DNA from 2 places in the Priestia sp. P1_B12_1 genome. Region 1 is predicted to be linked to the other one. Evidence: a T-box and tRNA genes for the amino acid it is inferred to sense, from the RefSeq annotation. Region 1 holds a T-box; the other holds one or more tRNA genes.

Region 1 (4,433 bases):
CGGAAAGAAGAAAATGAAAGCGGCCGAAATGAAAACGCCCTTTATTTAACAAAGCTCTTTTCGCGGGAAGAAGAAGCTTTTTCAACGTGGAAGCTTTGTATTGTTCAAGACGGAGATTCGCTTGATACGATAGCAAACCGCTATAATACGAATGTACAAAACATTTTACGAGTAAATAATTTAGAAGATGAATATGAGCTGGAAGAAGGAAGCATCTTAAATATTCCCGTTCGTTAAAGTCGGAAAGAAAACAGTTTTGACGCATATAATGTCTTAACTGTTTTCTTTATTTTTTACGAGGAAGGAGAATATAGATGCAGCGGACAGTAGCAGACTACAAAGTATTGTTAAAAGAATATGACTTAGATGTTGACTTTATTGAAGACTATGGAAAAGTAAAAAAAGTCTATACGAAAACCGGCGTGTTTGCGCTTAAAGAAATAGCGAATCATCAAGAACGAAATCAAAACTTCATTCAAAAGCTGCAGAACGTTTATCAAAAAGGATGGATGGGATTTGTCCCTATTTATCAAACGAAGCGTTCTCAGCCCATTGTTTCAGATGAAAGCGGCTCGTATTACTTAATGCCGTGGCTCCCAAATAATCCGACCGAAGAGCGTGATATTCGATATCATAAATTATTTCAAGAGCTTGCTAAGCTTCACGGCGCTTCGGCGCAGGAAGTAGAAGTGAAAAAAGAAGATATAGAAAATCATTACACATCGATGAAAGAAACGTGGGAAAAGCGTCAGGAAGAGTTGAAGCAGTATGTAGCAGAATGCGAGAAAAAAATCTATATGTCCCCGTTTGAATTGCATTACTGTACGTTTTATTATGAAATGACAAGAGCGCTTGAATTTGGTTTTGGAAAGCTCGATCAGTGGAACGATGAAATGGAAGAAAAGGAAAAGATCCGGCTGGTTACTTCTCATGGAAAGCTATCGGCTAAACATTTTATCTATGACGAGCGGGGAAATGGTTTTTTTATTAATTTTGAACATGCAAAAGATGCTTCACCTATTTATGATTTAGTCTCATTTTATTTTCGGACTCTTCGCACATACCCAGTAACGACCTATGACAGCTATGAGTGGTTTAGTACGTATGAAAAACATTTTGCTCTCAGAGAAGAGGAACGGCTGCTTTTACACAGTTATTTGGCGTTTCCAGAGCCCCTGTATCAGTGTATCGTTCAATATAGGCAGCATAAAGAAAGTAAAACAGAGCTTGAACATATGCAGTCATTTATTCGAGCATACTGGCTGACGAAAAACATTGAACAGCTCAATATTAAAATATTTGAAGTAGATCAGCAAAAAAAAATGGCAGCGGAAGCAGCTGCACAAGCCCAAGCGAACGAATAGCGCTTGGGTTTTTAAATCCAGTCGGAATATAAAGCAACCGCTAGTATGGCAAGCAGTGCCAACAACAGTACATCAAAGGTTGTAGGGAAAAATAGTGTACGTATACCTTGAAAAATTGTCAAAGGAACAATAAACTGTCCACAAGCCGCTCCTGCTGTTTTGAGCCACCGCTGCAGTTGATACGAATTTACATTTATTCGTTTCTTCATTTGTACATGCCCCTTTCAATCCACGTGCCCAGGTTAAAGTAAGTATATGAAAAAAGAAAGAAATGGTGCCATTTTTTTAAGTTGGCTCTTCATTTTATTTCCAAAATTAGCGAGCGAATGAAAAAATAAAGAGCAGAACAAAAAAATTATGAATATAATCATAAAAAAATGGAGAAGATTATTGACGATTCAACATTTTTTCATATAGTATAATTAAGAGAAATTCATACATAAATACAGTGAATAGGAAGAGTACGGGATGTTCGTCTTTCAGAGAGAGAAATCAGTTGCTGTGAGATTTCTTAAGAATGTGCACTCGGAATGTCGCCTATGAGTAGCTTTTTTGAACAGCTGCATAGTTCAGTAGAAAAAGCCGGTTAATCAACCGTTATGAAATGAAGTGTATAGGCTTATCAAACGGGATACGTCTATAAAAAAAGGTGGTACCGCGAAATCAACTCCTTTCGTCCTTTTATTAGGAAAGGAGTTTTTTTATGTTTATAAAAGCTTTACACAGTTTCTAAAGACTGAAACTTTATATTATGGAGGTATACATTATGTCTGAAAAAGAAGTGACTCTTCCAACGAAGTATGATCCAAAAGCCGTTGAAGAAAATCGTTATCAGTATTGGTTAGACGGGAAGTTTTTTGAAGCAACAAATGACCCTGAAAAAGAGCCATATACAATTGTAATTCCACCCCCAAACGTAACGGGTAAGCTGCATTTAGGCCACGCTTGGGATACAACGTTACAAGACATCTTAACGCGTATGAAGCGTATGCAAGGCTATGACGTTTTATGGCTTCCTGGCATGGACCATGCGGGGATTGCAACGCAGGCAAAAGTAGAAGAAAAGCTTCGCAGCGAAGGGAAAAGCCGCTACGATCTAGGCCGCGAAAATTTTGTGGCCGAAACGTGGAAATGGAAAGAAGAATATGCAAGCTTTATTCGCCAGCAGTGGTCGAAGCTAGGACTTGGCTTAGACTATTCACGCGAGCGCTTCACGCTTGATGAAGGCCTTTCTAAAGCAGTGCGCGAAGTATTCGTAACGCTTTACAAAAAAGGGTTAATCTATCGCGGAGAATATATTATTAACTGGGATCCAGCTACGAAAACAGCTCTTTCAGACATCGAGGTTATTTACAAAGATGTACAAGGTGCGTTTTATCATATGCGCTATCCGTTGGCAGATGGTTCTGGACATATCGAAATCGCAACAACTCGTCCTGAAACAATGCTAGGAGATACGGCTGTAGCTGTTCACCCTGAAGATGATCGCTATAAGCACTTAATTGGCAAAAAGGTTGTCCTTCCGATTGTAGGTCGTGAAATTCCAATCGTAGGCGATGATTATGTAGATATGGAATTCGGTTCTGGTGCGGTAAAAATTACGCCTGCTCATGACCCGAACGATTTTGAAATTGGAAACCGTCATAATTTAGAGCGTATTTTAGTGATGAATCAAGATGGTACGATGAATGACAAAGCAGGTAAATATGAAGGAATGGATCGTTTTGCTTGCCGTAAGCAAATTGTTAAAGACCTTCAAGAAGACGGTGTATTGTTCAACATTGAAGACCACATGCATTCAGTAGGTCACAGTGAACGAAGCGGCGCCGTTGTTGAACCTTATTTATCAACTCAGTGGTTTGTAAAAATGCAGCCTTTAGCAGATAAAGCAGTAGATCTTCAAAAACAAGAAGAAAAAGTAAACTTTGTGCCTGATCGTTTTGAAAAGACATACTTACACTGGATGGAAAATATTCGCGACTGGTGTATTTCGCGTCAGCTTTGGTGGGGACACCGCATTCCAGCTTGGTATCATAAAGAAACTGGAGAAGTATACGTAGATCATGAGGCTCCAGCAGATATCGAAAACTGGGAACAAGATTCAGATGTATTAGACACATGGTTCAGTTCAGCGCTATGGCCATTCTCAACAATGGGCTGGCCTGATGTGGATGCAGCTGATTTCAAACGTTACTACCCAACAAACGTGCTTGTAACGGGCTACGATATTATTTTCTTCTGGGTATCTCGCATGATTTTCCAAGGTCTTGAATTTACGGGTAAACGTCCGTTTGACGATGTACTCATTCACGGTCTTGTACGAGATGCTGAAGGTCGTAAAATGAGTAAATCACTTGGTAACGGTGTAGATCCAATGGAAGTAATCGAGAAATACGGTGCAGATTCTCTTCGCTACTTCTTATCTACAGGAAGCTCACCAGGACAAGATTTACGCTTCAGCTTTGAAAAAGTCGAAGCGACGTGGAACTTTGCAAATAAAATTTGGAATGCTTCTCGTTTTGCATTAATGAATATGGACGGCATCACATTTGAAGAGCTTGATTTATCAGGCGAAAAGTCTGTTGCTGATAAATGGATTTTAACGCGCTTAAATGAAACGATTGAGCACGTAACAAAATTAGCTGACAAATATGAATTCGGTGAAGTTGGACGTATTCTCTATAACTTTATTTGGGATGATTTCTGCGATTGGTACATTGAAATGGCTAAACTTCCTCTTTACGGAGAAGATGAAGCAGCTAAAAAGACAACTCGCTCAATTTTAGCTTATGTACTTGATAACACAATGCGACTTTTACATCCATTCATGCCGTTTATTACCGAAGAAATTTGGCAAAGCTTGCCGCATGAAGGCGAATCAATTACAGTAGCTAAATGGCCGGAAGTAAGCCCTGAGCTTTCTGATAAAGAAGCAGCTAACGATATGCGTTTACTTGTAGATATTATCCGTGCTGTTCGTAACATTCGTGCTGAAGTGAACACGCCGATGAGCAAACAAGTAAAATTATTTATCAAAGCTAAAGATGAAAATATTCAAAGCCAGCTCGA
Region 2 (4,433 bases), on a different contig from region 1:
TCTGTTATCAACTTGAATAAAGATTTTATTTATTATATTCATTTTGAAAGGAAAGGTTTGGATGGATCAAATCGATGCACAACTATTGTCTATTTTGCAAAGGGACGGACGTATGACGATTAGTGATTTATCAAAAAAGCTGGCTCTTAGCCGTCCAAGCGTATCAGAAAGACTTCAGCGTCTTCAGGAACGAGGGGTGATCCAGCGTTTCAGCGCTACGGTGTCTCCGAAAGCTTTAGGAAGAGATACACAGCTGTTTATTCAAGTAAGTGAATTAAAAAGAAAACCGGAGGAATTTGAAGACTTTATTGAGCAAAATGAAGACGTGCTTGAATGTCATCGCGTAACGGGGCCGGTTTCTTACTTTATTAAAGCAGCCGTGTCTGGAATGGATGGACTTAGAATGCTAGTGGATGAACTGATTCCTTATGGAAATGTGAATACCTCAATTATTTTAAAGTCGCCTGTAGAAAACAGGATGATTACTCCTGTACAAAAACCGGCCCCATAAGAGGCCGGTTTTTCGTGTAAGGACATATTAATAAAATCCTTTAATAATATAAAAATGATTTTGTAAAATATCAGGTATTTCTTCTTCTGAAAGGTTCCTTTTCGTCTTTTTTTCGCCATCTGTTACAGTCAGCGTTTCACCGGAAAGGGTAATGCGCCCTGTAGGGGTTGCGATTGTAACAAGACGTTTGTGTACAAACGGAGAATCGGCTGACGTTTGATTGAACTCACACATGGGAGTAAAGTCAGTCAGTTTCTTAGGAAGCGTAGACACACGGTACAGCGTTTTCCATACATCATCTTCCCATCGCTGCAAATCGTACATATGCTCAGCAACGTTTGTCATACGATAAGAGCCGCTTACATCTCTTACTACTTCGCCATTTAAAGGCATTGGCTTGCGCACAGAATCTCCAAACCCAACGTCTACGATGTAAGGCTGATTTTTAATCGTCACAAGATTTGTAGCGTGACTTCCTTCAATGGTCCACGTGCCGTCGGGTTTTTTGACGGTAGCTGAAACGTAAGAGACTTCATATCCGCTTTCTTTTAACAGCCAGCCAAATAGACCGTTTAATTCGTAGCAAAATCCTCCCCGCAAATTTACAATTACTTTTTGGAAAATTCGTTCTAACTCAATTATAATAGGGGTTTGAGACAGAACATCTAAGTTCTCAAAAGGAACATGAAGCATGTGTTTGTTCTGTAAAGCAGCTAAGCTTTCATACGTTGGGCTATCCGGTTTCTTAGCTAAAAACCGACTAAAATAATAATTAATATTCATCAAATACACCTCTTAGTAAATCATTTCTCTCTGTCTTTAGCAGAACGTTCATGTAACAGCGCTTTTTCGATTGTCTCTTTGGAAGCGAATCCTTGAAGTACACGGCTGTCAATTTTTAAAGTTGGTACTTTCATCCCGTCACGCTCCTTTATGGCATGTTTTTATTTTATCAAAAGTAAAGACGATCCTTCCAACTTGGGAACTGCGGAAAAATAGTTGACAAAATTGGATAACTCTTTCTATAATATAGTCAATACATATCACGAGCGATTAGTTCAGTGGGAGAATACATCCTTGACAGGGATGGGGTCGGGGGTTCGAATCCCTCATCGCTCATACCAAAGCCGTTTTCTTATTAATAAGAGAGCGGCTTTTCTCTTTTGTTTGACAAATCAATGCTACATTAAATCTTGAGCGCGTATAGAAGAATTAAAGTATAATGAAACATAGTGCATCAGGTCATGATAAAGATAATCACTAATTTAAAATAAATGAGGGTACAAAATGAATCAAAGAAGTTTTAGTCAATATGGTCTTAGCGATAAGGTAGCTAAGGCGCTTTCTAGCCTGCAATACAATCATCCCACGGAAGTACAAAGCAAGGTGCTTCCCATCGCGCTAGAAAAAAGAGATGTTGTCGTGAAGTCTCAAACAGGAAGTGGAAAAACGGCTTCCTTTGGCATTCCACTGTGTGAATTAGTTAACTGGGAAGAAAATAAGCCTCAGGCCTTAGTGTTAACACCTACACGAGAGCTGGCCGCGCAGGTAAAAGAAGATATTACAAATATCGGCCGTTTTAAGCGAATTAAAGCAGCAGCTGTCTACGGAAAATCACCGTTTGCTAAGCAAAAAGTAGAATTAAAGCAAAAAACACATATTGTTGTAGGTACGCCTGGACGAGTGCTTGATCATATAGAAAAAGAAACGCTTGCATTAGAGAAAATTCGTTATTTGGTTATTGATGAAGCAGATGAAATGCTAAATATGGGTTTTATTGACCAAGTAGAAGCAATCATTCAACATCTTCCTAGTGAGCGTGTAACGATGCTTTTCTCTGCTACGCTTCCTGAAGATATTGAAGAGCTTTCTCGTAAGTATATGAAAAAGCCGGTTGATGTTGAAATTAAAGCAAATGGATTAACGACAAGTACGATTGACCATTCTGTTATATCAGTAGAAAACGAACGTAAATTTGAACTGCTGAAAGACGTAACCACAGTAGAAAACCCAGACAGCTGCATCATTTTTTGCCGCACACAAGAGCAGGTAAATACGCTGTTAGATGATTTAGATGATCTTGGGTATCCTTGTGATAAAATTCACGGGGCAATGGTACAAGAAGACCGTTTTGAGGTTATGAATGATTTCAAAAAAGGTAAATTCCGCTATTTAGTGGCGACAGATGTAGCTGCGAGAGGAATTGATATTGATAATATCACACACGTTATTAACTACGACCTTCCGTTAGAAAAAGAAAGCTACGTTCACCGTACAGGAAGAACGGGACGTGCCGGTAAAAAAGGAAAGGCTATCACATTTGTAACGCCTTATGAAGAGAGAATGCTATCGGAAATTGAAGAATATATCGGTTTTTCAATTCCAACATCTACTCCTCCTTCTAAAGAAGAAGTACAGCAGGCAGCATCCGCTTTTACTGAAAAAATCAATGAGCGTCCAGAAGTTAAAAAGGATAAAAGCGAGTCATTAAATAAAGACATTATGAAGCTGTATTTTAACGGAGGAAAGAAAAAGAAAATTAGAGCGGTTGATTTTGTGGGAACAATTGCGAAGTTAGACGGAGTAACCGCGGACGATATTGGAATTATTACGATCCAAGAAAATGTCTCTTATGTAGAGATTTTGAATGGAAAAGGTCCAAAAGTGTTACAAGCAATGAAAAACAAAACGATTAAAGGAAAGAAATTAAAAGTTCATAAGGCAATTAAATAGCAGAAGGAAGTCCATCTTTTTAAAGATGGGCTTTATTTATAGAGACAATAAAGGAGTTGGGAGTATGAAGTACATAAAAGAAGCGTGTGTAGAAGGGTATGAGCAGGCAAAAAAAGCAGAAAAGCTACGAGCAGACCGCATTGAATTATGTGACAATCTCAGTCAAGGAGGCACTACGCCAAGTTACGGCACCATTCAATATGTAAGCGAACATCTTGATACAGATATCAACGTAATTATTCGCCCAAGAAGCGGTGATTTTATATATTCCGAAGCAGAATTTCAAATCATGAAAAAAGACGTTAAAACATGTAAAGACCTTGGAGTAAACGGAGTAGTATTTGGCATTTTAACAGAAGAAGCTGAAATCGATTATGGACGCACTAAAGAGTTAATAGCAGAAGCTCATCCTTTAAGCGTTACGTTTCATATGGCATTTGATGAGATTAAAGATAAATACAAAGCTATTGATATACTTAGTGAATTGGGAGCAGACCGTATTTTGACCAAAGGAGGGAAAGGATCTGCTTTGGAAAATCTTCATATGATCCGGGAATTGATCACATATGCTAACGAACGTATTATTATTTTGCCTGGCGGAGGAATTCATGAAGGCAACGCAGAGGCGGTTATAAAAGAAACAAAAGCAGCTGAATTACACGGAACAAAAATTGTAGGAGATTTATCTCGTTAAATAAAAAGAGGCTGCTACAAAAGTATTTTAATCCAAGTGAAAAACGAACCATTAATCAATATGTTTGATTCGTGGTTCGTTTTTTTTGATGGTGAATATAGTTTCATCTGTTTCGTTCCTTTTAGCAGGTGATTGGAGGGCAAGGCGAAGACTCCTGTGGGAACAGCGGCAGCCCGCGGAAAGCGAAGCCTTGCACGGAAATCAACTGCGGTGTAATAAGCAGTCCAGCTCATCTATCTCATTTGTTCGTCTTAAGATTGAATTCATTTAGTTATGTCTCAACCTCTTTTATTTTGATGTATTTTCTTTTGATGCTAAGCCGCTCGTCATTTTGGTACGCTGAAAGAAAAAAGAACCTACGACGAGTACAGCAATTAAAAGAGTTAAGAAGAACTGCGAACGTAATGAATCAATAAATGCCATGGCAATAAAAATACTAGTGATGGCAAGGATTGTAGCGTAAGTTAAGTAAGGAAATAACCACATTTTAATTTT

Evidence for each region. A T-box is a leader RNA that pairs with one kind of tRNA and senses whether it is charged. The one in region 1 lies ahead of AC1D0Y_RS04540 (valine--tRNA ligase), so its partner is inferred to be a tRNA-Val.
Region 2: it encodes a tRNA-Val, which carries the amino acid that the T-box ahead of AC1D0Y_RS04540 (valine--tRNA ligase) is inferred to sense. The anticodon was not compared.

What each region holds. Positions count from the first base shown of each region.
Region 1 is NZ_JBFTZR010000001.1:861,662-866,094, reverse strand. Features, by position in the region: gene spoVID (stage VI sporulation protein D) at 1-237, shown strand, start outside; gene ysxE (spore coat protein YsxE) at 315-1,364, shown strand; gene AC1D0Y_RS04545 (hypothetical protein) at 1,376-1,573, opposite strand; T-box leader at 1,804-2,048, shown strand; gene AC1D0Y_RS04540 (valine--tRNA ligase) at 2,131-4,433, shown strand, end outside.
Region 2 is NZ_JBFTZR010000002.1:139,349-143,781, forward strand. Features, by position in the region: gene AC1D0Y_RS06325 (Lrp/AsnC family transcriptional regulator) at 62-511, shown strand; gene AC1D0Y_RS06330 (arylamine N-acetyltransferase family protein) at 539-1,294, opposite strand; tRNA gene AC1D0Y_RS06335 (tRNA-Val) at 1,559-1,630, shown strand; gene AC1D0Y_RS06340 (DEAD/DEAH box helicase) at 1,799-3,244, shown strand; gene AC1D0Y_RS06345 (copper homeostasis protein CutC) at 3,309-3,938, shown strand; gene AC1D0Y_RS06350 (amino acid permease) at 4,227-4,433, opposite strand, start outside.